DNA from 3 places in the Thermobispora bispora DSM 43833 genome. Region 1 is predicted to be linked to each of the others. Evidence: riboswitches for the same ligand, from Rfam matches in the RefSeq annotation. Region 1 holds a riboswitch; each other region holds the start of a gene.
The links. Region 1 has a riboswitch for cobalamin ahead of TBIS_RS12320 (CbtB domain-containing protein). Riboswitches for the same ligand answer to the same signal wherever they lie in the genome.

Region 1 (9,780 bases):
TCTGCCGCAGCCGGGCGTCCGGCAGCCGCACGTGCGGGACGCGGTCCCGCGCCGCCGCGATCCGCCGGGCGAGGTGCGCCTCCTGCCCGGCCCACCGCGCCGCGAACCCCTCCGGGTCGGCCTCGAACGCGAGCCGCCGCCGCACCACCTCGGCCCGCTCGTCCGGGTCCCGGGAGGCCCGCACCTCGACGGTGAGCCCGAACCGGTCGAGCAGCTGCGGCCGCAGCTCGCCCTCCTCCGGGTTCATCGTGCCGACGAGCAGGAACCGGGCCGCGTGCCGGACCGACACCGAGTCCCGCTCGACGTGGCAGGTGCCGAGCGCGGCGGCGTCGAGCAGCAGGTCCACCAGGTGGTCGTGGAGCAGGTTCACCTCGTCGACGTAGAGCACGCCGCGGTGCGCCGCGGCGAGCAGGCCGGGCTCGAACGCCTTCACGCCCTCGGTGAGCGCCCGCTCCACGTCGAGCGAGCCGACCAGCCGGTCCTCGGAGGCGCCGACCGGCAGCTCGACGAGCGCGGCGGGCCGCCGCACCCGCGGCGCGCCGGGCTCGTGCGGCCCGTCCGGGCAGCCCGGATCCGGCGCGTCCGGGTCGCAGGCGAACCGGCACCCGGCGACCACGTCGACCGGCGGCAGCTGCGCGGCGAGCGCGCGCACGATCGTCGACTTGGCGGTGCCCTTCTCGCCGCGCACGAGCACCCCGCCGACCCGGGGCGAGACCGCGTTGAGCAGGAGCGCGAGCTTGAGGTCGTCGAGCCCGACGACGGCGCTGAACGGAAAGTTGATCATCGAACGCCTTTGCTCGGGGGACATGGGAGCCGGCGGCCGTCGCCGTCCGCGCCGGGGGCCCGGCGCGCCGCGTCGGCGGAGACCGGGGACCGGGCGGGCGGCGGCGCGGCCGGGAGCACACGGCGTCCGCGCGGTGGCCGCACGGGGCACGCGCCGGGGCGCGGCACGCGGTCTACCCGGCCGGGGCGACCGCCGCCCGCCGGGTGGCGCGCTCGGTGAGCAGGCCGAACAGCACGCCGAGCGCCGACCAGAACACCAGCTGCGTGCCGAGCGAGGCGAGCCGGAAGTCCCACAGCAACGTGGCCGGGAAGCCCTCGGGCACCTCGTCGACCGGCGGCAGCAGCAGCCACGCGGCGACCACCGGCACGAGGAAGGCGGTCACCGCGGCCGTCCAGCGCCGCCACGGATCGGGCCCGGCCCGGCGGGCCGTGCCCACCGCGACCGCGGTCGCGGCGAGCCCGACCAGCACCATCACCAGGTACAGCAGGGTGCGCTCGTCGATCGTGTCCGGATCGCCCACGGCGGGTGGGTTCGCCGGGTACTTCACGAACGGGACGAGGACGATCGCGAGGAACGCGGTCCCGGCCGCGACGATCGCGAGCAGGCCGTCGTTGCGCGGCCCGACGCGCCCCCGCAGCCCCGCGTACACCAGCGCGAAGATCCCGCCCACGGCGAGCCCGTAGAGCCCGGTGGCGAGGAACAGGCCGGCCTGCTGCACCGGCCGGCTCACCACGACCCCGGCACCGTGCGAGTGACCCGCCGCTCCGCCGTGGTCGTGACCGTGATCGTGACCGTGTGCCGTCGCGCCCTCCCCGGCCGCGGCGCCCGCCTCCTCCAGCACGATCGCGCGCTCCACGTGCGGCTCGCCGGCGAGGAAGGCGAACGCGCCCGCGAGGATCCCGGCCAGCAGGCCCACGAGCAGGCCCCTGGCCACCAGGGTGCGGATCGTCATGGGGTGCCCTCAGTGGCAGGGCACGCCGAGCAGGTGCCGGCCGTCGTGCATCAGCTCGTGCAGGAGCAGGCCCGCCCGGGAGACCGCTCCGTTGTCCATCAGCACCAGGTAGGCGAGGAGCAGCAGAACGGGGACGGCGAGCAGCCAGGGCCGCAGCCGTGCCAGGGGATAGGACGAGGGAACAGACGAGGGAATGGACGACGGAGCGGACAGATCGCTCACAAGTGCCTCCTTCTGGGATAACGCGCCCATACGGTGAGGTCCCACGACGGTTCAAGCGACCTGGCTCCCGGGATCGACGTCCCGGATACAGTGGCGCGTCCGCACCGGCCTCTCACCGGATTTCCCTTGAACCGCCGCGAACTCCCTCGAAACGTACCGTGGCCCGCAATCCCCGTCAACGTACGGCCCGGCCGTACCCGCGGGCGGGCACCCGCCGCCGGACCCGGTCATGGGCCGGTCAGGGCCAGGTCAGACCGGCATGGGGGCGCGGCGACGCGGGCAGTGGTGCCCTCGGGCACGACACCGAGACGTGGCCGTGAGGGGAGGACCGGTGAGCGGTGCGAGGGACGACGAGGGCCGCCGGGAGCCGCGCGAGCGGTCCTGGCCCGCAGCCCCGGACGCGGGCCCCGGGCACGTGAGCGCCGACCTGGAGCGAGTGGCCTCGAACGAGGACGACCCCGACGCTGGGTCCGGCCGGGCCGACGCCGACGACGGCGCCTACCTTGCCGGCGAGGGCACCGGCCGCCCCTACTAGCGGAGTTCATCCCTTGGCGAGGCGCGCCCGGCCGCGCGCCGCCGAAGCGGACGCGGCGGGACGGATGGCGAACACAAGCGGCAGGCCGAGCCCGGCATGGCCCGGTTTACGGAAACCGCCACGCGATCCGCGGCCCGCCGCCGGAATCCGAGTTGCGTACGTCACAGACCTGGAGGCAGCGTAAGCGAGATCAGACGCAGGACACCAGACTATCCGTTCGTCAACCCCTGGCCTGCTGGCACCGTCCGCGGAGTGGGCCGAGCTGCGGCGGACCTGCCCGGTTAGGCGGGTCCGGCTGCCCAGCGGCGACGAGGCGGTGACTAAAATAACGAAAAAATGGATAGTGAACAGTGTCGCTATTCGCTATCCCCATACGGAAACGCTCAGCTCGACCCGGAGCGCGGGAGGCGCCGACCCGCGGTGCCACCGGGGGCGGAGCTCGAAACTCGCTTCAGCCAGGGTCCAGCAGAGAGAAGACCCGATCCAGGGCAGAGGAAATACGAAAGCGTGGCGACACCGTCGCCACGCTCGCCGTCTCTAGATTTCGTGATCTGGTGCCGTGCGAAGGGCCCCAGTTGTCAACGGCCAAGTGCGTGTCGCCGTTGGTGGCCAGGTTGAGGTCCCCACGTCTTCCAAACTGGTGACGCGGGTTCGATTCCCGTCGTCCGCTCTAATGACAAAAGGCCAGGTCAGAGCCCATGCGGGCGGCCTGGCCTTCGTGCTTTCACCCCCTGTTTTCGATCTTCCGTGCCATTTGCGTGCCAAATCGGTTGGCGATCTTCGGCTCGGCGGCGGCCTTGAAGGCCTGCCGGAGGGCCTGGGCGATCACCCTTGTCCCGCTCGTGGATCGCGTGCATATAGCTCTGCGCGGCCCGGGGCGAGGAGTGACCCCATGCTGGCCATCGGCTCCTTGAGGCCGGCGCCGCTGTAGTAGCGGTGGGTGTGCTCCTCGCGGAGGCTTCCAGGTTCGTGCCGTGCCCGGCAACGAGCGCGACGGCGCGCAAGAGCAACGCCAGAGCGGTCCGCCGGCAGGCGGTGTCCGTCTGACCTGGGCTGTTACCACTTTCCCTACGTCTTCAAGCCCACCGCTTGTTTCCCTACGTCTTCAAGCCCACCGCTTGCTCGGCGGAGAAGGACCGCCGCATCGGGGGAAACCAGCGCAGCCGGATACATCCATGCAGATGTCAGGGCTGGTCGCCCGTGGCGTCTTCGCCGTCCTGTTCCCGTTCGTGTTCCTGGTGAATCAGGTGGGTGAGGACGGTTTCGCTGATCTCGGTGAGGGCGTCCAGCTGGGCCGGGGTGAGCAGGTTGAGGAAGTCGGCGCGGAGCCGGGCCAGGTATTCGGGGGCGGCCTTTTCGATGGCCTTCCGGCCTTTGTCGAGGATGCAGACGACGGCGCTGCGGGCGTCCGCGGGGTTGGGTTCCCGGCAGAGCAGTCCCCGCTCGGCCATGCGGCGGATCTGGTGGGAGAGGCGGCTCTTCTCCCAGCCGAGGGCGCAGCGCAGGTCGAGGGCGCGCAGCCGTCCCTCCGGGCTGGTGTAAAGGGCGAACAGCACCTCGTAGTCGGCCAGGGACAGCCCGCAGTCACGGTGGAGGCTCTGCTGGAGGTGTGCCTGCAGCGCGGCGCTCATGCGCTGGTAGCTGGTCCACGCGCGGCGTTCCCGCGGTGTGAGGGGGATGCCGTCGCCCATGCCCCCAGGGTAGTTGACGGGTCATCCAACGGCGTATGCCGGGATAAGGTTGACTTGTCAACAGAAACGCTGTCGGGCACGCCATGTCCCGGCATCGTCATCGGGGAGACCGCCCATGACCGACTACGGCCACGAACTGCGTTTCGGCACTTTCCTCACCCCGGCCAACGATGACCCGGAGCGGGTCATCGGCCTCGCTCAGCTCACCGAGGAGGCCGGGCTCGACCTGGTCACCTTCCAAGACCACCCCTACCAGCCCGGGTTCCTCGACACGTGGACCCTGCTGTCCTACGTGGCCGCCCGCACGTCGCGGATTACCCTCGCGGGCAACGTGCTCAACCTGCCGCTCCGCCAGCCCGCCGTCCTGGCGCGCAGCGCGGCCAGCCTCGACCTGCTCAGCGGCGGCCGGGTTGAGCTGGGCCTCGGCGCGGGCGCGTTCTGGGAGGCGATCGTGGCCATGGGAGGCCGCCGTCTCACCCCGGGGCAGAGCGTGCAGGCGCTCGCCGAGGCGATCGAGATCATCCGCGGCATCTGGAACACGGACGAACGCGGCGTCTTAAAGGTCGACGGCGAGCACTACCGGGTTGCGGGGGCGAAGCGCGGCCCCGCACCCGCCCATCCCATCGAGATCTGGCTGGGCGCCTACAAGCCGCGCATGCTCCGCCTCGTCGGCCGTGCCGCGGACGGCTGGCTCCCCAGCGTCCCTTACCTGTCCGGCCTCGACGACCTCGCCCGCGGTAACGAGATCATCGATGAGGCCGCCGCCGCGGAGGGCCGCGACCCCGCCGCGATCCGCCGCCTGCTCAACGTCAACGGGGTGTTCGCCCGGTCCTCGCAGGGGTTCCTCACCGGGCCCGCGGACCAGTGGGTGGAGGAACTCACCGAACTCGCCCTCGCGTACGGCATCAGTGTGTTCATCCTCGGCAGCGACGATCCGGAGACGATTCAACGCTTCGGCGGCGAGGTGGCCCCCGCGGTCCGCGAGCTCGTCGCCAAGGAGCGGGAACGCCCCCGCACCGCGGAATCACCCGGTTCCGCTCTGGTGGCCGAGCCTCCCGTCCAGCCCGCGCAGGCGCCGGATGCGGCTCCCGGGCAGAGCCAGTACGACCGGCTGGGCGTGACCCCGACCCCCGACGACGGCACCCGCCTCCACCCGCGCAGCCGGGAGCTGCTGGGGGAGGACACTCGCCCCAGCCGCCCCGAATCCGGCCCGGATGTCGTCTACGACGACGTGTCCCGGGCGCTCGGCCGGCACCTCATCGACGTCCACGACCATCTCCGCGCCGAGCTCCGCCGGCTGCGGGAGCTCATCGATCAGGTACGGCAGGGCGCTTTGAGCGCGGGGGACGCCCGGTCGGCGATCAACGAGATGAGCCTGCGTCAGCACAACTGGAGTCTGGGCGCCTACTGCGCCGCCTACTGCCGGGTGGTCACCCAGCACCACACGCTGGAGGACGACGCGGTCTTCCCGCACTTGCGCGCCCAGGAGAAGGAACTGGAACCGGTCATCGACCGGCTCACCGAGGAACACCACGTCATCCACAGGGTGCTCAACGACGTGGACCGGGCGCTCGTCGAGTTCATCACCCACCCGGGCGACTTCACCCCGCTCCAGGACGCCGTCGACCTGCTCACCGACGTGCTGCTCTCCCACCTGGCCTACGAGGAGCGGGAGCTCGTGGAACCGCTGGCCCGCTACGGGTTCTACGCGGGCCAGGTGCACGCCCTCCGCCGCTCCCGGCGGTAAGCGGGCGGGAAAGCGGGGCACGGGCGGCGGCCCGCCGGCACGACGGCGTCCCTGATCCGAGCCGTCACGGCCTCCCCGTGCCGGCAAGGCGCCGTACGGCCGGGCCCCGCCGGCCGCATCCGGCCAGGGCGCCGGTGACGGGGTGCGCCCGGCCGGGCAGCCTTCCCGATGACGGCCGGTCATGGTGTCCGGCCGGGGACGCCGCCGCGCACGCCGGGCCGGGCGCGTCCCCGTCGTGACCGAGGAGACCCTGATGACCGAGGCGGTGCCCGCGGAGCTCTGGCCGGACCTGCTCACGCTGTGGGACTACCACCGCATGCGCCATGAGCCGCGCCGGACCGACATCGGCATCGGCCTGGGCGGCCACGACATCGGCGTGGCGCGGTGCGCCGCCGACCTCTACCGGAACGGGCTCTTCCCGCGGATCGTCTTCACCGGCGCCAACGCGCCCACCACGATCGAGCGGTTCCCCCGCGGGGAGGCGGTGCACTTCCGCGAGGAGGCCGTGAAGCTGGGCGTGCCCGGCGAGGCGATCCTGCTGGAGACCCGGGCCACCAACACGGGCGAGAACATCGCGTTCACCCGCGAGCTGCTCGCCGAGCTGGGGATCGAGGTCAGGTCGGTCACCCTCATCTCGCGGCCCTACCAGGAGCGCAGGGCGTACGCGACGTGCCGGAGGCTGTGGCCCGAGGTCGAGGTGGTCTGCGCCTCGCAACCCGTGTCGCTCGCGGAGTACCTCCGGGCGATCGGGGACGCGGACCGGGTGATCAACATGATCGTGGGGGACACCCAGCGGATCATCGAGTATCCCGGGCGCGGCTTCGCCATCCCGCAGGAGGTGCCCACGGAGGTGCTCGCGGCGTACCGGCGGCTGGTGGCCGCCGGATACACGCGGCGGCTCATCGGCTGACGCGTCGCCGGCCGCCTCCCGCGGCCTGAGTCCGCTCACCCCGTTCGTCGCTCCGCCGAGGCCTCGCCGTGGCGGTCAACCGGCGTACGGGTGACGGGCGGTGGCGTTCGGCATGATCGAGCGGCGGATACGGGACCGCAGGGTGCGGTTTCTCAATTGTACGGATGAATGCGTAATCACCTAACAACAAATGAAATATATTGCCTCAGCGATGAAACCGGATGCGGGCTGAGAGATGTGAACCTCGGCGAAAGGCGAATTGCCCGTATCGCCCGCCTGAGTTCGGCTATCATTTCGCTGAGTTTTTCGGCCGCGATCGCAACCTTTGTCCGGTAAGGCGGTCGCCTGTGCCCGGCCGGTGCGCGGGCGCGCTAGCGGTCGCGCGCGGGTGGAACGGGCGATGGCCTGGGCCATCGCCCCGTCGGAGTCATCGTCGTGCGGAGATCGGATATCCCGCCCGGCGGAACTCCCTGCCGCGCCCGCCGGATCGGCGCCGCGGAATCCGGCACCGGCCTGAGGCTTTTCCGATGCGCCGCAAGGTACGGCGGAATGCCCTGAACGGTACGGCGGAATGAGGGACGCCATGTATCTCGTGCCGCTCGAGCTCACCCCTGATCAGCGCGAGTTCCTCCTGGTAGCGGGGCTCGCCGTGCTGTTCATCCTCCTCGTCTGCGTGCTCCTCTTCGTCTACTATCTCCTGGGCGGCAAGATCACTTTGCGGGTCAACGGCTTCCCGGTGGCCTCCTTCCAGCGCCGCAGACCTCGCGATCGGGAGAACGAGGGCACGCCGGAGTGAGGGAGTGAGACAGGAGAACGGTGGCCCTCCCGGGGACGCCCCACCTTCATCGGCCGCGGGTGCCGCCGGCGAGCCGGGGATGGGGAAGCCCCGTGGGACGGCGTCGCGGTGCCGTACGCCGGCACCCGGCCGGCCTTGAGGCGGCCAGGCGCTCAGGCTTCGGCGGACAGCAGCGCCCACACCGCCTTGCCGCCGCCGGGGCGCGGCTCCCAGCCCCAGGCCTTGCTCAGGGTGTCGACGATGTGCAGCCCGCGGCCGTGCTCCGAGGCGTCGTCGAGCTCCGCCCGCGCGGGGATCCGCGGGCTCGGGTCGCCGACGGCCAGCAGGACGTGCGAGGCGACCCGGAGCAGCACGAGGGTGAGCGGATCGCCGGTGCGGCCGCGGCCCGGGGCGTGGGCGTAGCGGATCGCGTTCGTCACCAGCTCGGAGACGATGAGCGTGGCGTCCTCGATGAGTTCAGGGTGCCCCCAGCGCAGCAGCGCCGCCCGGGTGAGCGCCCGGGCTTCGGCCACAGACTCCGGCTGACTCCGTAAGTGATACGTCAGTTTGTCGGATTCGTTGGCGCGTGCGGAGAGGGAGGTGAAATCGGCTTCACCGACCGCCGGGCAGGCCGATATGGGCCGTTTCGGCATGTCGCCCGTACCTCCTGCCCTGGCGGGTGGTCAGTTCGTCGTCGGATGGATATGCGCCTTGGACATGATGGAATACGTTCTCGGTTGACGGCAAGAGCGGATGCACGTGCATCAGCGGGTCGCGGAAGGACTTTTGCACCGAGGCGAAAATTACCGAGCGGAGACCTTGTCAGAGCGGCCGGATCTGGCGAAACTGTGTGGGCTGGGTGTCGTGCGGGCTGCGCCTGACTGCCGCGATGAGGGGCGCGATCTGAGATCTGCAATGAGGGAGACGCCGTGACACAGATCCATTCCGGATCGGGTCCCACCGCCCTCCGCATTCTCCTCGGCTCCCAGCTCCGCAAGCTCCGTGAGAACCGGGGCATCAGCCGTGAGGAGGCGGGGAAGTGGATCCGCGCTTCCGAATCGAAGATCAGCAGGATGGAGCGAGGGCGGGTCGGCTTCAAGGAGCGCGACGTCTCCGACTTGCTCACCCTGTACGGCGTCGAGGACGAGGCGACGCGCAACCAGATCATGGACCTCGTCAACCGGGCGAACGAGCCGGGATGGTGGTACCGCTACAACGACCTGCTCCCCTCGTGGTTCCAGGCATACGTCGGCCTGGAGGAGGCGGCGTCGCGCATCCGCACGTATGAGGTGCAGTTCGTCCCCGGGCTGCTCCAGACGAAGGAGTACGCGCGGGCGGTCATCATGGCGGGCGCGCGGCCCGAGGAGATCGCCCGGCGGGTGCAGATGCGCCTGGAGCGGCAGCTGATCCTGGAGCGGGAGAACCCGCCCATGCTCTGGGCGGTGATCGACGAGGCGGCGCTCCGCCGGCCCATCGGCGGCGCCGACGTGATGCGCGGCCAGCTCCGGCACCTCATCGAGATGATGGAACGCCCCAACATCACGATTCAGATCGTTCCATTCAGCTCCGGGGGACACGCGGCCGAGGGCGGGGCCTTCAGCATCCTCAGGTTCGCCGACCCCGAGCTGCCCGACATCGTGTACGTCGAGCAGCTCGCCAGCGCGCTCTACCTGGACAAACCCGAGGAGCTCGACCGCTACACCGAGGTCATGGAGCGGCTCTGCGCGGTGAGCACGACGCCGTCGGAGACCGTCGACATGCTCCACCGGTTGATGGCGGAGCTGTGAGCTGTCGCTCCCAGGCTCCCGACTGTTCTAGACTGCGTCTGGCGCAGGACGTCCGTCGCGGTCGAGCGTGCCCGAATCGGTCGTACCGAGGCGGTTGACGCGTGCGCCCCTCAAGGTGGGCGCGGTGCGCGTCTCGCCGGAGCGCCGTGCAGACGCGTCCGCGATGCCAGATGCCGGATCAAGGAGACCACCCCGTGAAGACCGCTGTCGAGGAGCTCAGCCCTACCCGGGTCAAGCTCACCGTCGAGGTGCCGTTCCAGGAGCTCGAGTCGAGCCTGCAGGCCGCGTACAAGAAGGTCGCGAAGCAGGTGCGGGTGCCGGGCTTCCGCCCAGGCAAGGTGCCGGCCCGGATCATCGAACAGCGTTTCGGCCGCGCG
Region 2 (9,780 bases), 1.5 Mb from region 1:
CGGCGGCGACCGCCCGGCCTCCGGCGAGCAGCACGAGCGAGTCCGCGTACTGCCCGGCGAGGCTCAGGTCGTGCAGGGTGGTCACCACGGTCAGCCGGTCGGTGACGCGCAACCGGTCGATGAGCTCGAGCACCTGCTGCTGGTGGCCGAGGTCGAGCGCGGTGGTCGGCTCGTCGAGGAGCAGCACGGGGGCCTGCTGGGCGAGGGCGCGGGCGAGCACGACCCGCTGCCGCTCCCCGCCGGAGAGCTCGCCGAGCGGGCGGGAGGCGAAGCCGGTCAGGCCGAGGCGCTCGAGCACCGACTCGGTCACCTCTTTGTCCGGCGCGCTCTCCCGGCCGAGGTAGGGGATGTACGGCGTCCGGCCGAGCAGGGCGTACTCGTACACGGTCATGTCGGGCGGCAGGGCGGGGCTCTGCGGCGCGTAGGCGATCAGGCGGGCCCGCTGCCGGTGGCGCAGCCGGTCGACGGGGGTCCCGGCCACCCGGACCTCGCCGGTCCGGCCGATCAGCCCGGCGATCGCCTTGAGCAGGGTGGACTTGCCGGCGCCGTTCGGGCCGATGATCGCGAGCCAGCCGCCGGACGGGGCGGAGAGCCCGACGTCGGTGAGCACCGGCCGGCCGCCGAGACGCACGCTCAGGCCGCGCACCTCCACCCCGGCCGGCCCGGTGAGGACCGGTGGTGCGGCCGTGCTCATACGCCCTCCCGCTTGGTCGCCCGGAGGACGGCGATGAAGAACGGCGCGCCGACGAACGCGGTGACCACGCCGATCGGCAGCTCGGCCGGGGCGAGCGCGAGCCGCGCCACCAGGTCGGCGAGGACGAGGAAGGCCGCGCCGCCGAGCAGCGAGAGCGGGAGCACGGTCCGGTACGACCAGCCGGCGAGGCGGCGCACCGCGTGCGGGACCACGGTCCCGACGAACCCGATGAGCCCGCTCACCGCGACGGCCGACGCGGTCGCGAGCGACGCGGCGAGCAGCACGGCCACGCGGGTGCGCCCGGCGTGCAGGCCGAGGCTGGTGGCCTCCTCGTCGCCGACGGAGAGCACGTCCAGGAGCCGCCCGTGCAGCAGGAGCACCGCGCTGGAGAGCACGGCGTACGGCGCGATCATCCGGAGCTGGTCCCAGCCGCCGCCGACGCCCCCGAGGATCCAGGCGTAGATCCGCTGGAGCTCGTCCACCTTGAGCTGCTGCACGAACGCCTGGAGCGCGGTGAGGAACGAGGAGACGGCCACGCCGGCGAGGATGAGGGTGGCCGTGCCGCCGCCCCGCCCCGCCGTACGGCCGAGCGTGTAGCTGAGGAGCACCCCGCCGACCGCGCCGGCGAAGGCCGCCGCCGGGACGGTGAGCCCGCCGCCGCGGGTGAACACCACGGCGAGGGTCACGGTGAGCCCCGCCCCGGCGGCCGCGCCGAGCAGGTACGGGTCGGCGAGGGGGTTGCGGAACACCCCCTGGTAGCCGGCGCCGGCGATGGCGAGCAGCCCGCCGACCATGGCGACGAGCAGCACCCGGGGCACCCTGAGCTCGAAGAGCAGCCCCTGCTCGACCGGGGTCAGGCCCGAGTCGACCGTGACGAACGGCAGCAGGTCGAGCAGGGCGAGCGCGATGCCCCGGGGCGGGATGCCGGCCGCCCCGGCCGTCACGCCCAGGGCGAGGCTGGCGACCAGGGCGGCCGAGACGAGCAGGAGCGGCCGGCTCCGCGACCGCGTCGTCATGGGCGGCCTCAGCCCGCGGCCTTCTGCACGGCCTCGCTCACGGCCCGGGCGAACTCCACCACCCGGGGACCCCAGCGCGAGGCGATGTCGTCATCGAGCTGGAAGACCCGCTTGTTCTTGATCGCGGAGAGCTTCGCCCAGCCGGGCCGCTTGGCGAGGGTCTCGGCGCTCTCGCCGCAGCACTTCACATCGGCGAGGAAGATCAGATCGGGGTCGGCCTCGGCGATGAACTCGGTGGACAGCCGCGGGTATCCGCCGGCCGCGTCGGGCGCCTTGTCGGCGATGTTCTCGAGCCCGAACATCGCGTAGATCTGCCCGAGGAACGTGTTCGACGTGATGGAGTAGGGCGTGTTGTCGAGCTCGTGGTAGTAGGTCAGGCCTGTGCCCTTGGGGGCCTTGGCGACCAGCTCGTCGATCCGCCGCTTGATGTCCGCCGCGACCTCGGCGGCCTTGGCGCCGTTCCCGGTCGCCGCGCCGAGGTCCATGATCTGGTCGTAGGTGTCGTCGAGCCGGTTGGCCGCGGGCTCCACGAGCACGGGGACGCCGACCTTGGTGAGGCCGTCGACCACGCCGTTGGCGTCGGTGGACGTCACGACCAGGTCTGGCTTGTAGGAGATGATCGCCTCGACGTTGGGCTTGAAGCCGGACAGGGACGTCCGGGGCGCCTCGGGCGGGTAGTCGGACTGCTCGTCCACGGCGACGACCTGGTCTCCCGCCCCGATGGCGAAGAGGATCTCCGTGGCGGTCGGGGAGAGCGAGACGATGCGCTCAGGCCGCCCGGCGATGGTCACCTGCCCGTTGCCGGCCTGAACGGTGACGGGGAAGGAACCTGCGGCTGAGCCGCTCGGAGTGGGGGTTTCGGGGGCGTTGCCCGCCGGCCGACCGCATCCGGCCAGGCCGAGGATCGCCAGCAGCACGCCCGCGATGGCCACGCGTACCGGCCTCACGAACTGGTCCTCCTGGGTCCGGGGGAAACGAGGACCCGCGAAAATCGACGGGTCACCCTTTTCCGCGAGGGTCTTGCCACGTCGACGCGGCGTGCAGGCGACCTGGCTCGTCCCCGGAGGGGGCATCACAGTTGCGGGACAGCGCCGGATTCCCACCGGACTTCGCTGCACGACGCGTTCCGGAGGCAACAGTACCAACCGGACGTACGCCGCGTCTTACCGGGCGTCCCGCCTTACGGGCCGGTGCGTCAGCCGGGGCGGGGCCGCGTTATGGGGATCCCTGCCCGGCCTGGCCGGTGCGCCCCGGGTCCTCGGGTACGCGGAACCGTGGTGCGGGCAGGTGGGATCCGATGCCGTGGAACGGGGATCGCGCCCACCGGTGCGGCCGGTGCCCGGCCGGGCCGGTCACCCGGGATCCCGTGCGCGATCAGGGCGGGTTCGTCGTCCGGATCGGCTACGGATCGGGAGGTGCGGAACGCCGTGGCCGGCCGGTCACTCGGCCACCGGGAGCGACGAGAACCGTGGAGAGGACACCTCCGGCGACCGGGCACGCGCATCGCGTGATCCGGTATCACGGGCCCCGAGGCGCGTGGGCGGGTCACCCGTGCCGGATCGGTGGCACACCACCCGGATCCGCCGGCTGCGAAGAGTGCGCGCCGGGTGCACGCGGCGTGCGTGCACGGGAAGGCTAGACCAGCAGGCTGTCGAACTGGCCGTCCTTGACCCCGAGCACGAGGGCGCGGATCTCCTCCTTCGTGTAGATCAGGGCCGGCCCGTCGGGGTCGCGCGAGTTCCGGACCGCCACGCTGCCGTCCGGCAGCTCGGCGAGCTCCACGCAGTTGCCCTGGGAGTTGCTGTAGGCGCTCTTCCGCCAGGTGACCCCCTTGAGGTCCTTGGCGGGCATACCGTTGTACGGCTTCATATCCGATCTCACTTGTCCAGGTCTTTGAGGTGCTGTTGGAGCCGCTCCACGGTGCCCCGCGGCGTGGCGCTCGCCACGCACAGTTGCTCCATCGCCCGCAGGTACGGGTCGACCTCCTCGGGCTTGTCCAGGTACAGGGCACCCCAGAGCTGTTCGACGTAGACGACGTCGGAGAGCTCGCGCTCCGGGAAGCGGAGGATGGTGAACGCGCCGCCCTCGGCCGTGTGCATCCCGTACTCGAAGGGCATCACCTGCAGGGTGATGTTGGGGAGCGCCGACACGTCGAGCAGGTGCTGGATCTGCTCGCGCATGACCTCCCGCCCTCCGATCCGCCTCATGAGCGCGGCCTCGTCGATGACGGCCCAGAGCCTCGGACCGTCGGGGCGCGTGAACCGCTCTTGCCGCTGCAATCGCATATGCACGCGCCGCTCGATCTCGTCGTCCGAAGCCTCCGGATTGCCGAGTTTGTACACCGTCCGGGCGTATTCGGCGGTCTGGAGCAGCCCGGGAATGAACTGCACCTCGTAGGTGCGGATCAGGCTCGCGGCCTCTTCTAAGCCGACATATGTGACAAACCAGTCCGGCAGCACATCGTTGTATTTGTGCCACCAGCCAGGCGCGTTCGCCTCCCGGACCATCTCCAGCAGACTGCGCCGTTCGGCGCCGTCGTGCACGCCGTAGAGGGTGAGCAGGTCTTCGACGTCACGCGTCTTGAACCCGACCCGGCCGAGCTCCATCCGGCTGATCTTGGACTCCGAGGCCCGTATGTGGAACCCGGCCTGCTCACGGGAGAGTCCGCGTGCTTCGCGCAGCCTCCGCAGGCTGGCCCCGAGCATGATGCGCCGAACGGTGGAAACGGAACCGGGCGGATCTATCGACACGTCCTTTTCCTCCGTTTATTGGACTGGCTTCAAGTCTGTCAAAGATCGCCCCCTTCGATCCAGGATGTTGGGAAGTAAGGTAGCGCTTCCCGCGGTCTCTTGCACGTGCATCCGCTCTTGCAGTCGCACGTTCGCATCGACCATGATGATCTCGTGCAGCCCGCGAACGTGACCCGTGGCCATGCGCGATCGCCGCTGCTCGACTGGTGGCCACCGATCGTCTGGTGGCCGGAGCCGGCCCGAGACCTGATCGAGCCCGGGTCACCGCCGGTCAGCGCCACCCTGGTCCTCTCCCCGATCGCCGAATCCGTCTGGTCCGCGCGGAACTTCGCGCTCGGCGCCCTCGCCGGCTGGGACATGACCGGGCTGGCCGACGGCATGGGGCTGGTCGTCTCCGAGCTGGTCACGAACGCGCTGCGGCACGGCCTCGCGCTCTGCGGCGGACCCCGGCGGGAGGTGATCCGGCTCGCCCTGGTCCGCCGGGGGCGGCTGGTCACCTGCGTCGTCTTCGACCCCGGGCCCGGGACGCCCGTGCTCCGGGATCCCTCCCCGTTCGAGCCCGGCGGGCTCGGCCTGCACATCGTGGAGTCGCTGAGCGTCCGCTGGGGGTGGTGCCCGGTGGCCCCGCGCGGCAAGGCGGTCTGGGCGGTGCTCGGCGGCTGACCGCCGACCGCCCGCCGGACGACGCGCCCCGGCACGCGCGCGACGCCCGATCCGCGGAAATGCCCGCGCCACCATGCGGCCATGTGCTGAGATCGGACGGTGACGCCCGCACGGCGCGGTGCGCGGCCCGCCCACGGTGGTCGCGCCGTCAACCCGGCGCCCGGCTCCCCTCGGCGCCCCGCGGCCCGGCATCGCCGCCCGCCTCGGCACCGCCCCGGGTACGGCGGGCGTGACGGTGCCTCCCGGCGGCTCCGGAGGGATCGACGATGCCCCATGACCTCCTCGGCTGGCTGACGACCCTCGGCGAGGACCGGCTCGCCCGCATCCTGGCCAACCGGCCGGACGCCATGGCGCCGCCGTGGCCCAGCGACCTCGGCGCCCTCGCCGCCCGGCTCACCGACGACCTCGCCGTCCTGGAGGTCATCCGGGACCTCCCGCTCCCCGCCCTCGAGCTGATCCAGGCCCGCCTCGCGCTGGACGGCCCGGCCGGCGAGGCGAGGCTCGCCGCCTTCACCGGGGTGCGCACCCGCGAGGTGCGGCGCTGGCTGCACCACCTCTACGACCGTGCGATCGCCTGGCCCGGCCCGGACGGCCGGATCGTCCTCGCCCCGGCCGTGGCGCGGTGGTGCCCGGCGCCGCTCGGCCTGGGCCGGCCGTTCGGCGCCTGCACCCGCGGGCTCGCCGCCGAGGACCTGCGCCGCGCCGGCCGGCTGCTCGGCCTGCCGGTCCGGGGCGGCCGGGACCGGCTCACCGCCCGGATCCGCGCGGTGCTCGGGGACCCCGACCGGCTCGGCCTCCTGCTCACCGGCGCGCCCGGCGGAACCCTGGAGCTGCTCGACGCCTTCGCCTGGGACGGCCCGGTGCGCACCCTGGACCGCGGGCGCCACCGGCGGCCCGGCACCCCGGAGCGGTGGGCGCTCGGCCCTCGCGTTGTCCGGGGCACGCCCCGCTCCGCTCCCCCGCCCCACCTGGCCGGGACCGGTGCCTCCTGGTCCTGGCCCGCGGGGACGTGGCGGAGATGCCCCGCGAGGTCGCGCTCGCCCTCCGCGGCCCCGGGCACCGCGCCCCGTTCACCCCGGATCCGCCGGACGCCGCGCTCACCAGGCCGATCCGGACGCGGTCGCGCACGGGATGCGCCGCGCCGCCGCGCTCCTCGTCGAGCGGGTGAGCGCGCTCCTCGGCCACCTGGACGCGAACCCGGTGCGGACGCTGCACCGCAGTGCTGCCCGGGCGGACGCGGCACGGCGGCTCGCCGCCGCGATCGGCTGCCCCGCCGGCGAGGCCCAGCTGATCGCCGAGGTGGCCGCCGAGGCCGGCCTCCTGTCTCCCGCCGGAGGCGCCGGTGCCCGGCGGGCCTGGCGCGCGGCCGGCGACCCGGTACGGCTGCGCCTCCTCCTGGCCGCCTGGTGGCGCATGGAGCGCTCACCGCTGAGCGGGCACGGCCACGCCGCCGGGGAGACCGTCGCCAGGGTCCGCCGGGCGATCTTCGCCGTGCTCGCCGGGGTCCCCGCGGGCCGGCGCTTCGCCTCGCTGCCCGAGCTCGTCCAGGCGGTCGGGTGGCGGGCGCCGCTCCTCGACCGGGAGCTCGTCGAGGGCCGAGGCCCGCACCAGCTCGGGGGCGTGCTCCGCGGCGGGCCGCGCGGGCGGGCTCTCGTGCCCGGTGGCGAGCGGGGCGAGCGCGCGGTCCAGCTCGGTCAGCGCACCGCCGGCGACGAGGCCGAGCACGCCGGCCTCGGCGAGGACCGCCGGGGCGAGCCCGGCGGCCCGGGCGGGCGCGTGCTGCGGCGGACGGCGGGGCCGGTGGGCGGCCGATCCACCCGCCCGGCGGCCGGGAGGCCGGGGAGGCGGCCGGGGATCCGCCGCGTGACGCGCGCGAGCTCGCGGCCCGCCTGGTGGGCGCCGCCTCCGCCGGCCACGGCGGGCGCACCTGGGCGGTGATCGGCCGGATGGCGCGCCGGTTGCCCGTGGCCCAGCAATCGCTCCTCGGCCGCGTGGTCGACCACGACGGCCGGGCCCGGATCACCCTCACCGACGGGATGACCGCGACGATCAGCCGCGGTGAGCTGCGGGGCGGGGATGCTCGGCGCCTGGTGCGAGGAGACGGGCGGCTACCGCGAGTTCCCGCTGGGCGAGATCGCCTCGGTGGCCGGCGTGCCGTGACGGAGGACCGGCGCACCCGCCTCCATCACCGCGCCTCCGTCATCCGTGCGCACGCCGCGCGGCGGCGAGCCCCGCGCCCGGCGAGGGCGCTGACGACCTGCCCGAACAGGCTGGGCGGCGTGCGCGCCGCGCCCGGCGGGGCCGGCGCGCGGGCGTGCGCGCCCTCAGGTCGGACGACGGTCCTGACGATCACCGCCGCGCGGCCTAGGTAAAGGATGATTTACCTCTAGTTTGTGCCTGTTTGTTCCTTTTGCCGGTTCTTTGCCTATACTCGTGCCCCATATCCCCCAAATCGTTACAAACAGCCCAAATCGCACCGCCGCCCTCGGCAGTGTTCCGGCTGCGCTCTGTCCCCACGGCCGCATGAGCGCTGATCAGGCATGCTCTGCGCCCGCCCACGGCGCCCGGCATCGCGGCGTGGGCCACCCGGGCGGCGCTCGCGCTCCCCCGCGCGAACGGTGCGACCGACCGAGAGAAATCGCATGATCAAGCGCGCCTGCCTGGCTCTCCCCCCGGCACTCGCCTGCACCGCGATCGTGATCGGTGCCGCGATGCAGCACGACGCGGGGAGCCGCAGGACCATGACGCAGGCCGCAGGCCTGGCCGTACCGTCGCCCGCGCACCGGACGCTCACCCCGCAGCCCGTCACTCCCCCGCCGGCGCCGCCGCGCCCCTCCGCCGCCGCGGCCTTCGCCGCCCCGAGCCCCGACACCCCGCCCGCCACCGCGACCACGCCGCCCCCCCACGGCTCAGCCCGGCCCGTCCTCCCCGTCCTCCGCGGCCACGGCCGCGCCGTCCCCCGAGCCCACGCCGGCCGCGAGCGCGGAGCGAGCCGCCTCCGCCACACCCGGGCCCGAATCCCCCTCCCCCTCGCCCACGCCCACCCGCACCGGCCCGAAACTGCCGTCCGGTATCGCCACGGCCACGTCGTTCTGGGACGCGCAGACCGCCTCCGGCAAGCCCATGCGCTACCAGACCATCGCCAGCCCGTACTGGCCCCTCGGCACCAAGGTGCGGATCACCTACCGGGGCAAGAGCGTGATCGGGTTCGTCGAGGACTTCGGGCCCGCCGAATGGGCCGTCGCCCAGCACCGCGTGCCGGCGATCCTCGACCTCTCGGAGCTGATGATGGCCGACCTCACCGGGGTGCGGTCGAACGTCGTGCTCGTCCGGTTCGAGGTGCTCGAGTGGGGGTCGGGCCGGGTCTTCCGCAGATCAGGCACCGGTCACGACCTCGCCATGGGACGCTCGTGAGCGCTTCCCCGCGATGACGGCTCCCGTGCGGGTCCGCGTAAACTTCGAGCGTGGCCGAGCCGAAGTTCGAGATCCAGATGCTCCACGACCGTGTGATGGTCAAGGTCGATCGGGAGCCGGAAGAGCGGCGCAGCAGCTCGGGAATCGTGATCCCGGCGACGGTGAAGATGGCCAATCGCCTGGTCTGGGGCGAGGTATGCGGCACGGGGGCCAACGTCCGATCGGTCAAGCCCGGGGACAAGGTCCTGTTCAACCCCGAGGACCAGTACGAGGTTGAGGTCCAGGGACAGGTCTACCTGGTGCTGCGGGAGCGTGATTTACACGCCGTCGCCACCCAGCAGACCGACCATGGGACCGGCCTCTACCTCTGAGCCCAGGGAAGGTAGGCGAAGAGGGTGAGCGCCGCTTCGACCAGGTCGATCCCGGTGGTCAGCTTCACCGCCGCCCAGACGATGGCGCCGGCGCAGGTCAGGGTGAGCAGGCTCGCGACGATCCGGACGAACCAGTTCTGCCGCTGCAGCCAATCGGTCGCGGCCATGACCCTGGCCTTCGCGAACGCCAGCAGCCGGGAGGCCCAGGCGAACTCGGTGGCGAGGACGGCGAGCCCGGCGAACACGACCAGCCATCCCGGCCCGGGGAACGGCACCATGATCAAGCCGCCGATCACCATGATGCCGCCGAGCAGACCGATCGCGATCCGCAGCGTCATCCGGCCGGTCCGCCGGGCCCGGATGCGGTCGCGCCACACCCGGACCCGGTGCAGCACCCCGTGCCGGGTGTCGCGCCGGGTCTTCTGATCGTTTCCAGCCGCCACCACCGAGCGCATACCCCCAATCGCTGCCCAGGATAATCGGCGGCGGCATCTTCCCGCGGATCCGGCGGTGACCCGGGTGGGTCACGCGGATCCGGCGGCGATGCAGGCGGCGGTCTGCACGGCGATCTCCAGCTCCTCGTCGGTGGGGATCACCATGACCGCCACCTCGGCCCCCTCCGGGGAGATGAACCGGGGCTCCTTGGCCGGGGCGGCGTTGCGCACCGGGTCGATCTCGATGCCGAGCCGGGACAGGCCCTCCACGGCGAGCGCCCGGGTGCGCTGATCGTTCTCCCCCACGCCCGCGGTGAACACGACCGCGTCCACCCGGCCGAGCGCGGCGTAGTAGGCGCCGATGTAGCAGCGCACCCGGTAGGCGTACATCTCCATGGCGAGCCGGGCGTTCTCGTCGCCCGCGTCGGCGAGCCGCCA
Region 3 (9,780 bases), 1.2 Mb from region 1:
ACCTGCGGGACGTGATCGCGGCCAACCCGCGCAACTTCCGGCTGATGGGCCCGGACGAGACCGCGTCCAACCGGCTCTCCGCCGTGTTCGAGGCGACCGACAAGGCCTGGGACGCCGCCGTGCTCGGCACCGACGAGCACCTGTCCCGGGAGGGCCGGGTGATGGAGGTGCTGAGCGAGCACCTCTGCCAGGGCTGGCTCGAGGGCTACCTGCTCACCGGGCGGCACGGCCTGTTCAACTGCTACGAGGCGTTCATCCACATCGTGGACGCCATGTTCAACCAGCACGCCAAGTGGCTGGAGTCGGCGAAGAAGATCCCCTGGCGGCGGCCGGTGGCGTCGCTCAACTACCTGCTCACCTCGCACGTGTGGCGGCAGGACCACAACGGGTTCAGCCACCAGGACCCGGGCTTCCTCGACGTGGTGGTGAACAAGAAGGCCGACGTGGTCAGGGTCTACCTGCCGCCGGACACCAACACCCTGCTCTCGGTCGCTGACCACTGCCTGCGCTCGCGGGACTACGTCAACGTGATCGTGGTGGGCAAGCAGCCCGTGCTCGACCTGATGAGCATGGACGAGGCGATCGCCCACTGCACCCGGGGCGCCGGCATCCTGCGCTGGGCCTCCACCGATGAGGGGGCCGAGCCGGACGTGGTGCTCGCGTGCGCCGGGGACGTCCCGACGATGGAGACGCTCGCCGCCGCCGCGCTGCTCCGCGCCCACCTGCCCGAGCTGCGGGTCCGGGTGGTGAACGTGGTCGACCTGATGTGCCTGCAGCCGCCCTCGGAGCACCCGCACGGCCTGTCCGACCACGAGTTCGACGCCCTGTTCACCACGGACAAGCCGATCATCTTCAACTTCCACGGCTACCCGTGGCTCATCCACCGGCTCACCTACCGGCGGAACGGCCACGACAACCTGCACGTGCGGGGCTACAAGGAGGAGGGCACCACGACCACGCCCTTCGACATGGCGATGATGAACGACATCGACCGGTTCCACCTGGTCATGGACGTGATCGACCGCGTGCCCGGCCTGCGCACCACCGCGAGCCACCTCCGGCAGGCGATGGTCGACGCCCGGCTGCGGGCCCGGGCGTACACCCGCGATCACGGCGAGGACCCGCCGGAGATCCGCGATTGGACCTGGCCCTACGACTGAGCGCGGGGAACGCGCGTCGCCGCGCCGGCCCGGCGGCGGGCGCGCGGGACGGGTCCGTGGCGCGGGCACCGATGCGCCGCCCGGCGGGGCGGGCCGCCGGCGCGGCGCGGCATCGCCCGCGCCGCCGGGAACGCCCGTGGGCCAACACCGAAGGCATCGCCGTGTTCGGCGGGCCGGCGTCAGCGGCCGGCCAGCCGGCGCAGCGCCGTCCGCACCCGGCGCATGAAGCGGCCGCCGCGGCTCTGCCGTACCTGAACGGTGCGGGCCTGGCGCAGCTCGGCGAGGGCGGTCGCCGCGTCGGGGCGCTTGCCCGGGGTGGGGTCGCGCATCCGCCGGAGCAGATCCATGATCTGCGGGGCGACGCCGTCGGCCACCGCCTCCCCGTCGCCGCCGGGGGTGGGCAGCTCCCCGGTGAGGAGCTGGAACGCGATGACCCCGGCGGCGTAGACGTCGGCGGCGGGGGTCATCCGATCCGGCCGGGTCCGGCACTCCGGGGCGACGTAGTGCACGTCGAGGATGTTCGGCAGCTCGTTGGCGACCGTGTGCTTGCGCGGCCCGGGCTTGGCGTAGTCGAACCCGGTCAGCATGGCCCGGCCGTTCGGGGTGACCAGCACCGACGCCGGGGTGAGCGCCCGGTGGATGACCTTGTTGGCGTGGACGTGGGCGAGCCCGGCGAGCATGTCCTCGATGATGTCGAGCTTGGTCTCCAGGCTCATCCGGCGGTCGCCCAGGTGCAGGTGGAGCGCCCGCCCGTGCACGTCGTCGAGGACGAGCACGAACCGGCTCTCGTCGTCGATGGCGAAGAAGTCGCGGGAGCGGACCACGCACGGGTGGGGCGGGATCTTGGCGAGCGCCTGGTAGGCGTTGGCGATCCGCCGCTGCTCGATGAGCCGGCGCCGCTCCTCGGCGAGCGGGTCGGCCCGGTAGACGCGGAGCAGCACGGTCTCGCTCACCGGGGTGGTGGCGTTGACCGCCCGGTACTCGGTGACCCGGCTGTCCCCGCCGAGCTCCTCCTCCACCTCCCAGTTGCCGAACCGCGGCGGGGCGGTGGAGCGGCGGACGGTGGCGTTGAGCGCCTCGAGGACGGCCTTCCGGTACGGCCGGGCGTCCCGGCTGCACCCGTGCCGGACCCGGGACACGTCGCTCAGCATCGGGATGAGCCCGTCCATGTCGGTGACGTGGCGGGCGTCCCGGCCGGTCGGGTCGATGAGCACGGCGCCGGGCGCGGTGAGCACCACGATGTTGTCCACGTAGAGCCGTTCGAGCTCGCGGTGCTGGTCGACGAGCAGCCCTTTGAGCGCCCGGGCGGTGCCCCGGAGCTTCGCCACTGGGGAGCCGAACGCCTCCCGGTGCTGCGGGAACCACCGGTTGCCCACCACCTCGAACCGGCCGCGGGCCCCCTTGACGTCGATGACGCAGAGCGAGTGGCCGGTCAGCACGGCCACGTCGATCTCGAACAGGTCCGGGCCGCGGGGTACCTCGATGTTGTGGAGCAGCAGCCAGTCGTCGGGCGCGTGGTCGCGCAGGTGCGCGATGACCCGCCGTTCGGCGTCATTGACGGGCCGTCCACCGCCGACGATCTGAGCCATGCGCCTGTGCCGCCTCTCCAATCAGATTGAGAACTTGGTCCCCCTAGGTAGCGCTTTCCCGCATCACCACTTCATTCCCTGGTTCGCCAGGAGTGACACGACGAATGCCCCGTTTGGGACGGTACCTCGAGGGAAACCGTGAGATATGCGGATCGTGGTGGTCGGTGCGACCGGGAACGTCGGAACGAGTCTCATCTCCGCCCTGGAATGCGACCCCGAGGTCACCTCGATCGTCGGCGTCGCGCGGCGGGAGCCGAGCTGGCGTCCCGCGAAGGTCGAGTGGCGCACGGGCGACGTGCGCACGGCCGACCTCGTGCCGATGTTCTCGGGCGCGGACGCGGTGGTGCACCTGGCGTGGATCTTCGGCCCGACGCACGACCCGGCGGCCACCTGGCAGACCAACGTGATCGGCAGCACACGGGTCTTCCGGGCCGCCGCGGAGGCCGGTGTCTCCACGCTCATCTGCGCCTCTTCCGTCGGCGCCTACTCACCCGGGCCACAGGACCGGGCCATCGACGAGAGCTGGCCGACGCACGGCTGGCCGGGCGCGGCGTACTCCCGGGAGAAGGCGTACGTCGAGCGGCTGCTCGACTCCTTCGAGCGGGAGCACCCCGGCATCCGCGTGGTGCGCATGCGCCCCGCCTTCATCGTCAAGCGGGAGTCGGCGACCGAGCAGTGGCGGCTGTTCGCCGGACCGCTCATGCCCCAGCGCGTGGTACGGCCCGGCTTGATCGTACCGGACATACCCGGCATGCGGTTCCAGCTGGTGCACACCGCGGACGCCGCCGAGGCCTACCGGCTCGTGCTGCGCCGGCCGGTCTCCGGGGCGTTCAACATCGCCGCCGACCCGGTGATCGACGGTGACGTGCTCGCCGAAATGCTCCGAGCGCGGCGCGTCCGGGTGCCCGCTTGGCTGGTCCGGGGCGCGGTGGCGGCCGGCTGGCAGGCCCGGCTGATCCCGGCAGCGCCGGGCATGGTCGATCTGCTGCTGCGGCTGCCGATCATGGACACCACCCGGGCCCGGACCGAGCTGGGGTGGCGCCCTCGGTACAGCGCCACCGAGGCGCTCCGCGAGGTGCTCGACGGCCTGCGCGGCCGTGCGGGCATGGAGACACCGCCGCTCAGCCCGGAGGGCGGGGTGGAGCGCATCAAGCGGCTTGTGACCGGCGTCGGGAGCCGCCTGCTGTAGCCGGAGGCTTCCCGGCCGTGCCGTACCGGAAAGGAGGACCGGTGCCGAGCGTGGCGTTGGTGGAGCCGGACTGCGTCCGGCAGCTCCTGGAGTCGGCCGATCCGGACGCGGCCGTCGTGTTCGTCCGGGGTGATTGCGTGGTGCTCGGCGAACGCGACATCGACGAGCGGCACCGCAGGCTGGTGATCGTCCACCGGCGGGACCTGCCCGAGGTCCGCTCCGGGGCCCCGATCACCGACGAGCTGGTGGAGTCGGTGATGTGGCGGATCGACCACCTCGCCCGGGACCTCTGCGGCTGACCCCTCCGGCCCGCGGCCCGGAGAGCCGCGGCGGGCCGGGCCCGGCGGCGGACAGGACCGGCGCGGGCGGCGGACGGGCGGAGCCCGGTGCATGATCACGGCGGTCGGCGGCGCCGATGGCGTGTGAATGCGCGGCGCTCACGGAATGTATTGATATGATTACGACTCGTCATGGCATCCGTGCGCCCCGCCGGACTGGTGCTCGGCCTCGGCATCGGCGGCTTCATCGACGGCATCGTGCTGCACCAGCTGCTGGGCTGGCACCACATGCTCAGCGGCTGGTACCCGGACGACCTGCGGCTCAACATGATCGGGGACGGCGCGTTCCACGCGCTGTGCCTCGTCCTGGTGATCGCCGGCGTCGCGATGCTCTCCCGGGCCGCGCCGCACCGCCTCGGGGAGCTGTTCGGCTGGATGATCACCGGGTGGGGGTTGTTCAACGTGGTCGAAGGCCTGGTCGACCACCAGATCCTCGGGGTGCACCACGTCCGCCCGGGCCCCCATCAGCTCGGCTATGACATCGGCTTCCTCGTCTTCGGCGCGGCGCTGATCGTGGCCGGCGTGCTCATCGCCCGCGCGTCCGCCGGGCGGTCCTGACCCGTCCGTCCCGGCCCGGCGTACCGCCCGGCTCCCGGCCCGGCGTACGGCGGCCCTCGAGCTGGCGTACGGCGCGGCTTTCCGGCCTGGTGGGCGCGGCGGCGGCTCCGGGTACGGCCCGGCCGTGAGCCTTCGAGTACGGCCCGGCCGGTGGACCGGCGCGGTGATCCCCGCGCGGGACGATGACGGCGTGTCGCGTGCCCGGCAAAATCTTCGGAAAGAGCCAGCGGACATTTCAGACAATAAAACGCCCTTATTGGAACATATCAGAATCAATTGCCATAGCATGCTGTGATTCGGCGGTCACTCTTCGTAGGGATCGAAGAATCCGTGCCGGAATACATTGCGTATGTGACGGGCACCTGTGACCATGAAGCCCCGGGCCGAAATAATCCCCCGCCAGATCGGCATATCGGTTCCGGGTTCCGCGCCGCGCCATGGCGCGGAATCAGGCCGGCAGGTGAGAACCGGGAGCGTTATTGAGCTGAGCGCAGCGATGGAAAAAGGGGGCCGCCATAACCACCGTGAGGCCCCGCGGACGCGGGGGACGCCGTCAGGAAGTCCGTGACCCGGAGTTCGGCTCGTGGATCGCCGAGGTGGCACGAATGGTCCGGGATGTTGTGGACAGCACCCCCCGGACCATTCGCCTCTGCCTTCTGATCGCGGTCGCCGCCGCGTCATGGGCATACCTCAGGTGAATGCTGGAAGCACATCTGTGGTCGCGGAACATTCCGCGACCACACACTATGTCAGGCGGTGCGCCCGGCGAACCCGGTTTACGCGATCGGGACGATAACGAGGGTCAATCCGTGCGCACGGCTGCACGCCGCTCGCCGGTTTCGTCGGCCGTACCCCTTATTTATTGACCGTGCCCGGAAATCACGGGTGCCGGTCGCCTGTCTGCGGGCTCGACGCGCCGGCCGGGCGTGCGCGAGGTTCCGCCCGGCGCCATCCCGCGACCCGGGTGAGGGAGCGCGACGGCCGGGAAGAGCACGGCCGTCCCACCGGCCGCGGGCGCATGGCGACCCGTCTCCGCACCGGCGAGAACCGGTGGCGCGTCACAAGAGCCGCAGGCGTTGCGCGCCCGCCTTCCGGGCGGTCTGCCCATCCGGACGGCGTGCCCGGCCGCCGGCCGAGCGCCCAGGACCGGCCGGCCGTCCCCGTCCCGCCGCGCGCGGCCGCCCACCCGGCGCAAGAACGGCGTGGCATCATAGGCGCAAAGGCGAGCAGGGCCGAGGAAACCGGTGTGAATCCGGTGCGGTCCCGCCACTGTGATCGGCGAGCCGATCCCGAATACGCCACTGCCCGACACGGGTGGGAAGGCCGGGGGAGGCGCTTGAGCCGTCAGCCAGGAGACTCACCTGTTCGCCTCCTCGCGGAAATCGGGGCGGATCTCCCCGAGAGAGGATGGTGGCGGCCATGTCGCGGCCTTGGGCTTCACGGTGCGCGCCTGCGCGCGGCACGCGGCCTTCGGCGTGCGGTTCACGCTTTCCAAGATCATTTCTCTCCGGGGGATCACCGTCCCTTCGTCCCGTGTCCGGTGTCGCGGAGCGCCGGGCACGTCACCCCCGGGAGAAGAACGATGCGTTCCCCTCGTAAGACGTTCGTCCTGTCCTTTGCGGTATCCCTGCTCGTCGGCCTGGCCGCGTGCGGCTCGGAGCGTTCCGGCGACCCGGTCGCCGCGTCCACGGACACCGGCCGGTGCGTGTCGCACTACGACGCGAACACCGACTACTTCCCGGTGAAGCAGACGCTGAGGCACGCGACGAACTTCACGATCACCTACGCGAAGAACTACCAGGTCATCACCGTCAAGCAACCCTCTCCGGGGGCGAAGCCCGAGAAGTACGTGCTGGTGCGGTGCGGGACGCCCGCGCCCCGGCCGACCGGAGACCTCGCCGGCGCGGTCATGGTCGAGGTACCGGTGCGGTCGCTCTTCGCCGCCTCCACCACGCACCTGCCGTTCCTCGCCGACCTCGGCGCGCTCGACCTGCTGAAGGGCATTCCCACCGTCCGGTACGTCACCTCACCGGAGGTGTGGCAGCGGGTCCGGTCCGGCTCGATCATCGAGTACGCCTCCGGTGAGGAGATCGACATCGAGAAGGTGATCGGCGCCCGGCCCGACGTGCTGGTCGGCGACGGCATGGAGAAGCAGGCGTACGGCCCGCTGCGCGACGCCGGGATCAAGATCCTGGAGAACGCCGAGTGGCTGGAGTCCACCCCGCTGGGCCGCGCCGAATGGATCAAGTTCTTCGCCGCGCTCACCGGGACCGAGGCGAAGGCCGCCGAGATCTTCGGCAAGGTCGAGCGCGAGTACACCGCGCTGGCCGAGAAGGCCAAGGGGGTCAAGCCCGCCACCGTCCTGCTCGGCACGATGTACTCCGGCCAGTGGTACATGCCCGCCGGCGGCAGCTACGCCGCCACCCTGCTGAAGGACGCGGGCGGGACCTACGCCTGGGCCGGCACCGAGGGGACCGGCAGCATCTCCCTCGACCTGGAGACGGTCCTCGCCAAGGCCGGGCACGCCCCGACGTGGCTGGTCATCGAGAACACGTGGCGGACCCTCGCCGATGTGGAGCAGGCCGACCCGCGGTACGCGAAGCTCACCGCGGTCCAGGACGGGAACGTGTGGTCCGCCAACAAGGTGCTCGGCCCCGGCGGCGGCAACGACTACTACGAGCGCGGGGTGGCCCGGCCCGATCTCATCCTCGCCGACCTGATCGCGATCCTCCACCCCGAGCTGGCCCCCGGTCACGAGTTCACGTTCTACCGGCGGCTCACCAAGTGAACGGCCCGCTGGACACCCGGGCCGGGGCCGCCCGCCGCCGGGCGGGCGTGCTCATCGCCCTGGCCGTCCTCACCGTGGCGGGCCTCGGGCTCGCCGTCACGGTCGGCTCGACCCCGCTGCCGCTCGGCGCGGTGGCCGCGGCCCTGGCCCGCGACGGAGACCCCGGCGTCGAGACGATCGTGTGGACCGTCCGGCTGCCCCGGGCGGTCACCGCGCTCGTGGCCGGCGCCGCGCTCGGCGCGGCCGGCCTGCAGATGCAGACGCTGTTCCGCAATCCGCTCGCCGAGCCGTACATCCTCGGCGTGAGCTCCGGCGCGAGCCTGGGCGTCGCACTGGTCGTCACCGGTGTGGGCGGCGCGGGCGGGATGTTCACCGCGGGCGTGGCGGGGTTCGGGCGGATCGGGATCGTGCTCGCCGCCACCGCGGGCGCGGCGGCGGTGCTCGTGCTCGTCCTGTTGCTCTCGCGGCGGGTCCGCTCGCTCTCCACCCTCCTGGTCATCGGGGTGCTGATCGGCGCGGCCACGGTCTCGCTGATCAGCCTGATGCTGACCTACACCGACCCCCGGCTCGCCCAGCAGTACCTCGCCTGGGGACTGGGCTCGTTCGCCGGTACCACCTGGGACGACCTGGCGGTCTTCGTGCCCGTCTGCGCCGGGGCGCTCGCCGCCGCGCTGGCCGGGGTGAAGCCCTTGAACGCCCTGCTCCTGGGCGAGCGGTACGCCCGGACCATGGGCGTCAACGTGCGCCGCACCCGCACCGTCACCATCCTGGTCGCCTCGGTGCTCGCCGGGGCGGTCACCGCCTGCTGCGGCCCGATCGCCTTCCTCGGCATGGCCGTACCGCACATCGCGCGGCTGCTGATCGGCACCGCCGACCACCGCGTGCTCATGCCCACGGTCATGCTGCTCGGCTCCGGTACGGCACTGCTGTGCTGTGTGGCGACCCAGGCGCCCGGGGCTGGCGCCGTCCTGCCGCTCAACGCCATCACCACCCTGATCGGCACCCCCGTGGTCATCACCGTGCTGCTCCGCAGCCGCGCCGCCCGGATCGGAGTCGCCGTATGACCGGACGTACCACCGGATTCGCGCTCCACGACCTCGCCGTGGGCTACCCCGCCCGCCGCGGCCGGCCCGAGCACCGGGTGCTGACCGGGCTCAACGCCGCGGCCGCCCCAGGCGACCTGACCGTGCTCATCGGCCCGAACGGGGCGGGGAAGTCCACCCTGCTGCGGACCCTCACCGGACTGCAGCCGCCGCTCGCGGGCACGGTCCTCCTGGACGGGACCGACATCAGGGCGCTGACCGCGGCGGAACGCGCCCGCCGCCTCGCCGTCGTGCTCACCGAGCGCGACCTGCCGCCGCTGCTCACCGCCTGGGAGGTGGCCGGGCTGGGCCGCTACCAGCACACCGGCTTCACCGGCCGTCTCACCGAGGCCGACGAGGCCGCGGTCGCCTGGGCGCTGGAGTCGGCCGGCGCGCTCCACCTCGCCGACCGGCAGGCGACCGAGCTGTCCGACGGGGAGCGCCAGCGCGTCATGGTCGCCCGGGCCCTGGCCCAGGAGCCCACCGCGATCGTCCTCGACGAGCCGACCGCGTTCCTCGACGTCGGCTCGCGGGTCACCGTCATGGGGCTGCTGCGCCGCCTGGCCCGGGAACGCTCCCTCACCGTCATCGCCTCCACCCACGACCTGGAGCTCGCCCTGCGCATCGCCGACCACGTCTGGCTGATCGGCTCGGACGGGCGGCTGCGCACCGGCACCCCCGAGCGGCTCACCATCGACGGCTCGCTCAGCGCCGTCTTCGACGGCGACGACCTGGCCTTCGACCCCGCCGCCGGGGTGTTCGTCCCGCGGCCCCGGGCGACCGGGACCGTGCGTGTCACCGCGGGCGACCCGCACCGGTACCTGCTGGAGCGGGCCCTGGCCCGCTACTCCTGGCGGGCCGTGGCGAGCGGTCCCGCGGACCTGGAGATCACCGTCACCGAGGGCGGCTACCTTGCCGAGCACCGCGGTGAGCGGCACCGCTTCCCGGACATCGAGGCCCTCACCGCGTGGGCGCGGGACCGCGCCCGGCAGGGTGCGGCGGACCGGGAGGGTGAGCCATGCCGGCGGGGCGGGCATGCCCGGCAGGGTGCGCCGGGTGGGCACCGCGCACCAGGC

Region 2: another riboswitch for cobalamin. It lies ahead of TBIS_RS06165 (ABC transporter substrate-binding protein); the one in region 1 lies ahead of TBIS_RS12320 (CbtB domain-containing protein).
Region 3: another riboswitch for cobalamin. It lies ahead of TBIS_RS19620 (ABC transporter substrate-binding protein); the one in region 1 lies ahead of TBIS_RS12320 (CbtB domain-containing protein).

The regions. Positions count from the first base shown of each region.
Region 1 covers NC_014165.1:2,902,709-2,912,488, reverse strand. Annotated here, with positions in the region: gene TBIS_RS12330 (VWA domain-containing protein) at 1-784, opposite strand, end outside; gene TBIS_RS12325 (CbtA family protein) at 957-1,736, opposite strand; gene TBIS_RS12320 (CbtB domain-containing protein) at 1,746-1,958, opposite strand; adenosylcobalamin (AdoCbl) riboswitch at 1,962-2,110, opposite strand; gene TBIS_RS12315 (hypothetical protein) at 2,290-2,493, shown strand; gene TBIS_RS12310 (MarR family winged helix-turn-helix transcriptional regulator) at 3,678-4,184, opposite strand; gene TBIS_RS20170 (LLM class flavin-dependent oxidoreductase) at 4,300-5,931, shown strand; gene TBIS_RS12300 (YdcF family protein) at 6,185-6,841, shown strand; gene TBIS_RS12295 (hypothetical protein) at 7,425-7,637, shown strand; gene TBIS_RS12290 (ATP-binding protein) at 7,790-8,182, opposite strand; gene TBIS_RS12285 (helix-turn-helix domain-containing protein) at 8,546-9,403, shown strand; gene tig (trigger factor) at 9,598-9,780, shown strand, end outside.
Region 2 covers NC_014165.1:1,389,598-1,399,377, reverse strand. Annotated here, with positions in the region: gene TBIS_RS06175 (ABC transporter ATP-binding protein) at 1-694, opposite strand, end outside; gene TBIS_RS06170 (FecCD family ABC transporter permease) at 691-1,710, opposite strand; gene TBIS_RS06165 (ABC transporter substrate-binding protein) at 1,719-2,657, opposite strand; adenosylcobalamin (AdoCbl) riboswitch at 2,701-2,848, opposite strand; gene TBIS_RS06160 (DUF397 domain-containing protein) at 3,346-3,579, opposite strand; gene TBIS_RS06155 (helix-turn-helix domain-containing protein) at 3,588-4,415, opposite strand; gene TBIS_RS19745 (ATP-binding protein) at 4,614-5,123, shown strand; gene TBIS_RS06135 (hypothetical protein) at 6,255-7,061, shown strand; gene TBIS_RS06130 (hypothetical protein) at 8,033-8,248, opposite strand; gene TBIS_RS06125 (RlpA-like double-psi beta-barrel domain-containing protein) at 8,247-8,537, shown strand; gene TBIS_RS06120 (GroES family chaperonin) at 8,588-8,908, shown strand; gene TBIS_RS06115 (TIGR02611 family protein) at 8,899-9,351, opposite strand; gene TBIS_RS06110 (acetate/propionate family kinase) at 9,433-9,780, opposite strand, start outside.
Region 3 covers NC_014165.1:4,080,988-4,090,767, reverse strand. Annotated here, with positions in the region: gene TBIS_RS17465 (phosphoketolase family protein) at 1-1,160, shown strand, start outside; gene mads6 (methylation-associated defense system protein kinase MAD6) at 1,340-2,749, opposite strand; gene TBIS_RS17455 (NAD-dependent epimerase/dehydratase family protein) at 2,895-3,938, shown strand; gene TBIS_RS17450 (hypothetical protein) at 3,980-4,237, shown strand; gene TBIS_RS17445 (DUF2243 domain-containing protein) at 4,409-4,834, shown strand; cobalamin riboswitch at 6,046-6,213, shown strand; gene TBIS_RS19620 (ABC transporter substrate-binding protein) at 6,417-7,622, shown strand; gene TBIS_RS17435 (FecCD family ABC transporter permease) at 7,619-8,686, shown strand; gene TBIS_RS17430 (ABC transporter ATP-binding protein) at 8,683-9,780, shown strand, end outside.